Regions from separate parts of the Rhodopseudomonas palustris HaA2 genome, predicted to be linked through region 1. Evidence: riboswitches for the same ligand, from Rfam matches in the RefSeq annotation. Region 1 holds a riboswitch; the other holds the start of a gene.

What was found. A riboswitch is a leader RNA that binds a small molecule or an ion and turns the genes downstream of it on or off. The one in region 1 is predicted to bind S-adenosylmethionine.
Region 2: another riboswitch for S-adenosylmethionine. It lies ahead of metX (homoserine O-acetyltransferase MetX); the one in region 1 lies ahead of RPB_RS04025 (O-succinylhomoserine sulfhydrylase).

The regions. Positions count from the first base shown of each region.
Region 1 is NC_007778.1:886,500-889,673, reverse strand. Features, by position in the region: gene RPB_RS04040 (nucleotidyltransferase domain-containing protein) at 1-155, shown strand, start outside; gene RPB_RS04035 (hypothetical protein) at 192-701, shown strand; gene RPB_RS04030 (2'-deoxycytidine 5'-triphosphate deaminase) at 691-1,797, opposite strand; SAM riboswitch at 1,907-1,986, shown strand; gene RPB_RS04025 (O-succinylhomoserine sulfhydrylase) at 2,062-3,174, shown strand, end outside.
Region 2 is NC_007778.1:4,837,277-4,840,450, reverse strand. Features, by position in the region: gene RPB_RS21430 (pyridoxal phosphate-dependent aminotransferase) at 1-75, opposite strand, end outside; gene RPB_RS21425 (chorismate mutase) at 115-963, opposite strand; SAM riboswitch at 1,274-1,353, shown strand; gene metX (homoserine O-acetyltransferase MetX) at 1,450-2,652, shown strand; gene metW (methionine biosynthesis protein MetW) at 2,654-3,174, shown strand, end outside.

The DNA.
Region 1 (3,174 bases):
GCGTCTTCACGCCGGCCTCACTGTGGGAACCGATTTCGGACCTCGGCCTGCCGATCCAGATCGTGCCGATCCGGCGAAGCCGGTTCGAGGCCGCAAGACATGATCGAGGCAGCATAAGTCACCAGATCGCACACGATGGCCGGGTTATCTATTAGGGCTTAGTCAAAGCGACTTCGACAGGAGATACAGTGTTGAGCGTTCAATCGCAGATCGACGAGGGCATCGATAGATCTCCTCCTATTGCCATTTTGCTATCTGCTGAATCATTTTTGAAATCAGCCCAGTACTTAAAGACCGGCACTGAGTTAGAGTATCTCAAGCTCAGGTTTGACATGCCGATATACTATTTATACTCACACGCGATGGAGCTTGCGCTGAAGAGCTTCCTTCGAACAAAAGACTTCGATGGGAAACAGCTGTCGTCGAGGAAGTACGGTCACCAATTGAGCGAACTTTGGAAAGAGTGCCTTAAGCAGGGCCTGAAACTTCATCCAGTTCAGGAGGCGTGCACCGACCAGCTCGTCGAACTTTTAGATCCCTTCGCCACAAGCTACGAATTCCGCTACGTGATCACTGGATATAAGCAACTGCCCCAGTTGCATGTCCTTGACGCAGATGCCTCAAGCCTGATCGCGTCGATCAAACGCCATGTCGAGGCCCACCGCAGGCAGGCTGAGCAGAGCAACGGCGCTACACCTTGAAATGCTTGCTCAGCTTCAGGCTCTGGCCCTGATAGTTCGAGCCGATGCGCTGGCCGTATAGCGCGTCGGGGCGGGACAGCATTTTTTCGTAGATCAGGCGGCCGACGATCTGGCCGTGTTCGAGGATGAACGGCACTTCGCGCGAGCGCACTTCCAGCACCGCGCGCGAGCCGCGGCCGCCGGCGCCCTCGTAGCCGAAGCCGGGATCGAAGAAGCCGGCATAATGCACGCGGAATTCGCCGACCAAGGGATCGAACGGCACCATCTCGGCGGCGTAGTCCGGCGGCACCTGGACGGCTTCCTTGGAGGCCAGGATGTAGAACTCGCCGGGGTCGAGGATCAGCGTGCCGTCGGGACGTGCGGCGATCGGTTCCCAGAATTCGCCGACCGCATAGCCGCCGCGGCGGTCGATATCGACCACGCCGGTGTGGCGCTTGGCGCGATAGCCGACGAAGCCATTGGCGTTGGCGCCGGACAGATCGACGCTGAGCGCGACGCCGCCATTGAGATCGGCGTCGTCGCTGTCGACCAGTCGCTCGACATCGTGCAACGCGTCGAGTTCGTCGGCGTCGAGCGTGGCCTGCCCGACGCGGAAGCGGACTTGAGACAGCCGCGAGCCCTCGCGCAGCAGCACCGGGAAGGTCTTCGGGCTGATCTCGGCGTAAAGCGGGCCGTGATAGCCGGCGCCGATCATGTCGAAGCGCCGGGTGCCGTCGGCGATCACCCGGGTGAAGACGTCGAGCCGCCCGGTCGAGCTCTTCGGATTGGCGGCGGCGACGATGCTCTTCGGCAGCGCCAGGCTCTCCAGCAGCGGCACGATGTAGACGCAATTGGTCTCCAGCACCGCGCCGTCCGACAGGTCGATCTCGTGCAGCTTCAGCTCGTCGATGCGCTCGGCCACCGTGCAGTCCGGCCCCGGCAGGAAGCTGGCGCGGACCCGATAGGCGATGCCGCCGAGCCGCAGATCGAGGCTGGCCGGCTGGATCTGGCTCTCGACGAACGGATATTCCGGCAGGATCAGCCCGGCCTCGGCCATCGCCGCGATCATGCGGTCGGGCAGAATCCCATCGGCATCGGGCGGCAACGCGAACGGCACGGCGGCGATCCTCACGGCGGCCGCACGGCCGCCAGACGCGGAAAATACTGGATTTCATCGGTTATCCGATGGCCGGCTTGACGGGAAGTCCACGGAGGATTAAGAGCCCGACTTATCCCGTGGTGATTTGAGCCGGCCGGCTTGCAGCCACGTTAAACAAGTCGCTAAACAGGCCGGGGACAATGTGATCCCGGCTTGTGGAAATTTTTCCAGGCCGGTTTTTTTGTGCCCGCATCGCCAGGTGTGGTCACGAATGGAGACCACATGTCCGAGACCAATACGCCCAATCCGAAGCCCTCCATCGCCATCCCCGACACCGCGCATTTCCGCCGCGAAACCCGGCTGGTGCATTCCGGCAGCCTGCGCTCGCAATATGGCGAGACCTCCGAGGCGCTGTTTCTGACCCAGGGCTTCGTCTACGACAGCGCCGAGCAATGCGAGGCGCGCTTCACCGGCGACGACGCCGGCTTCCAATATTCGCGGTTCTCCAATCCGACGGTGTTCAGCTTCGAGCAGCGGATGGCGGAATTCGAGGGCGCCGAGGCGGCGCGCGCCACCGCCACCGGCATGGCCGCGGTGACCGCCGCGATGCTGGCGCCGCTGCGCGCCGGCGATCACGTCGTGGCCTCGAAGGCGATGTTCGGCTCGTGCCGCTACGTGGTCGAGGATCTGCTGCCGCGCTACGGCATCGAATCGACGCTGGTCGACGGCCTCGATCTCGACCAGTGGCAGAAGGCGCTGCGCCCGAACACCAGGACCTGCTTCCTCGAAAGCCCGACCAATCCGACGCTCGACGTGCTCGACATCGGCGCGATCGCCGAGATCGCGCATGCCGGCGGCGCGCGGCTCGTCGTCGACAACGTGTTCGCGACGCCGATCTGGCAGAGCCCGCTCGCGCTCGGCGCCGACGTCGTGGTGTACTCCGCCACCAAGCATATCGACGGCCAGGGCCGCTGCCTCGGCGGCGTGGTGCTGTCGACGCAGGCGTTCATCGAGGAGCACATCCAGATGTATCTGCGCCAGACCGGGCCGTCGCTGTCGCCGTTCAACGCCTGGGTACTGCTGAAGGGGCTGGAGACGCTGGCGGTCCGGGTTCGCGCCCAGACTGAGACGGCGGCGGCGATTGCCGATGCGCTGGCCGGCCATCCGAAGATCCCGCGGCTGGTCTATCCCGGCCGCGCCGACCATCCGCAGGCCGCCACGGTCAAGAAGCAGATGGGCGCCGGCTCGACGCTGATCGGCTTCGAGGTCGCGGGCGGCAAGGCGGAAGCGTTCCGCTTCCTCAACGCGCTGAAGCTGATCCGGATCAGCAACAATCTCGGCGACGCCAAGAGCCTGGTCACGCATCCGGCGACGACGACCCATCAGCGGCTGAAG
Region 2 (3,174 bases), 1.4 Mb from region 1:
TTCGGGCACGGGGCTCTTGCCGGGGGTGTAGGGCGCAATATCGAGAATGCCGGGCTTCGGCACGGGACGGGACATCGTCAACTCCGGAGTGTCAGGCGGCTGCAGGCCGGTCCTTCAGGTCGGGGCCTTGCCGCTCGGGGGCACCGTATAGCGCCTCGCGTGGCTGCCGACGAGGCCCGATGAGCGCACCGAGGCCCCCGCTGCGATCAGGGCAGCCTTGATATTGTCGAGGCCGCCGGGGGCGGAAATCGACACCAGCAGCGCCGCGCCGTCAAAAGCGGTATCCGGCACCGCCACGACTTCGGCCAGCGGCGAGATCGCCCGGGCGATCTCGGCATTCCAGCCCGACACCCGGATGCTCCAGGTCTCGACCTCGGTGACCATGGCGCTGTCCGCGACCCGCGACACCACGAAGACCGGCAGCGCCGCCGGATGGTCGGCGCGCTCGATGAAGGGCAGCCGGGCGATGATCTTCGGGGCGCCTGCGGCCTCCAGCGCCAGCCACCACGGATTGCTGCCGGAGGTCGCCGACACCAAAGCGAGGTCGCCCTTGGAGCGCGCCACCGCCTCGACCGCCGCGGAGGCCGAGAAATGCGGCACATAGGGCACCGTGAAGCCGAAATGGAACCGGGCCGAATCCCGCATCGCGGATTCGCCCAGCGACTGGTCGACATGCACGGCGAACGGCGCTTGGACATAAGTAAAGGTGGCGATGATCACCCGCCAGATGCTCTCCACGGTGTCGAGCGGCAGGATGCCGTGGTGGCGCTGCACCAGCCGCCGCATCATGTCGGCCTCGCGCGCCGGGCGGAACGCCGAGCCGACCTCCTGGGTCTGCTTCACCGAAATCAGCCGGTCGATGATGTCGCCGCGCTGCATCAGCAACTGATGGACCTGCGCGTCGATGCCGTCGATCTCCTGGCGCAGCTCGGTCAGCGACGGCGGCGAGGGCGGTTTGGTCATGGCGGGGAACCTTCAGGCGAGATCGAGGCGCGATACGACCTTCTGCTTAGGAAACCAGACGATTGAAGGCAAAGGATTTTGCCTTCGGGCAGGGCGCCGCCCCAGCCGCAGCGCGCTCCCTCTCCCGCGCGCGGGAGAGGGCTGGGGTGAGGGCGAGCCGAGCACGGCGCTGAGGTGTGGCCGCTCTCCACAACCACCGTGCTCGCGGCCCCCCACCCCCGACCCCTCCCCGCAAGGGGGAGGGGAGAGCAGGCGCTGCACACCCTCGGCCCCAATATTGACGACCCCGAGCTTCGTGATTAGAGTCCCAGCCAGATCCCGTGGTCATTTGAGCCGGCCGGCTTGCAGCCACGTTAAACAACTCGCTAAACAGGCCGGGGACAGTTTCTGATCCCGGCCGAACCGATGTTCAGGCCGGGTTTTTTATTGGCTCGGTCGCTCTTATCTGAGGTCAGCGGGGATGCCCTCGCTGAGGCCGTTGGCAGTATGATGAATGTACACCCGGTGAAAGGTCCCGTTGCGACCGGTGGCGAGCGCCCCCACGAGGCCGACCATCCGACGTCGCTGGTGGCGTCGTTCGGCGCCGACCAGCCGCTGCGGCTCGATTGCGGCGTCGACCTCGCCCCGTTCCAGATCGCCTACCAGACCTATGGCACGCTGAACGCCGACAAGAGCAACGCCATTCTGGTCTGCCATGCGCTGACCATGGACCAGCACATCGCCAATGTGCATCCGATCACCGGCAAGCCGGGCGGATGGCTGACGCTGGTCGGTCCCGGCAAGCCGATCGACACCGACCGCTATTTCGTCATCTGCTCCAACGTGATCGGCAGTTGCATGGGCTCGACCGGTCCGGCCTCGACCAATCCGGCCACCGGCAAGGTCTGGGGCCTCGATTTTCCCGTCATCACCATCCCCGACATGGTCCGCGCCCAGGCGATGCTGGTCGACCGGCTCGGCATCGACAAATTGTTCTGCGTCGTCGGCGGCTCGATGGGCGGCATGCAGGTGCTGCAATGGAGCGTCGCCTATCCGGAGCGGGTGTTCTCGGCGATGCCGATCGCCTGCGCGACGCGGCATTCGGCGCAGAACATCGCCTTCCACGAGCTCGGCCGCCAGGCGGTGATGGCCGATCCGGACTGGGCCCATGGCCGCTATGTCGAGACCGGCGCGCATCCGCATCGCGGCCTCGCGGTGGCGCGGATGGCCGCGCACATCACCTATCTGTCCGACGCCGCCTTGCACCGCAAGTTCGGCCGCAGGATGCAGGACCGCGAACTGCCGACGTTCTCGTTCGACGCCGACTTCCAGGTCGAGAGCTATCTGCGCTATCAGGGCTCGTCCTTCGTCGAGCGCTTCGACGCCAACTCTTATCTCTATCTGACCCGCGCGATGGATTATTTCGACATCGCCGCCGACCATCACGGCGTGCTGGCGGCGGCGTTCCGCGGCACCCAGACGCGGTTCTGCGTGGTGTCGTTCACCTCCGACTGGCTGTTCCCGACGCCGGAATCGCGCGCGATCGTGCATGCGCTCAACGCCGGCGGCGCGCGGGTGTCGTTCGCCGAAGTCGAGACCGACAAAGGCCACGACGCCTTTCTGCTCGACGAGCCGGAATTCATCGACATCGCCCGCGCCTTCCTGCACTCGGCTGCGACCGCGCGCGGGCTCGACAAAGCGGGGCGCTGAGATGGCGGTGCAGGAGAGCTTGCCGCTGGAGCCGCCGGCGCGCACCACGCTGCGGGTGCATCGCGCCGATCACCTGCTGGTCGCCGACATGGTCGAGCCCGGCTCCAAGGTGCTCGACGTCGGCTGCGGCGAGGGCGATCTGATGCAGCTGCTCGAATCCCGTGGCGTCGATTGCCGCGGCATCGAGCTGTCGCGCGAGGGCGTCAACCGCTGCGTCTCGCGCGGTCTCGCGGTGGTGCAGGGCGACGCCGACACCGACCTCGACAACTACACCGATGACGCCTTCGACTACGTGATCCTGTCGCAGACGCTGCAGGCGACGCGGCAGCCGCGCGTCGTGCTGGAAAACCTGCTGCGCATCGGCCGCCGCGCGATCGTGTCGTTTCCGAATTTCGGCTACATCAACATGCGGCTGCAGCTGCTGATCAACGGCCAGATGCCGCGCACCGACAATCTGCCGGCGACCTGGTACGACACCCCGAACATCCATTTCTGCACCATCAAGGATTTTGTGCTGCTGTG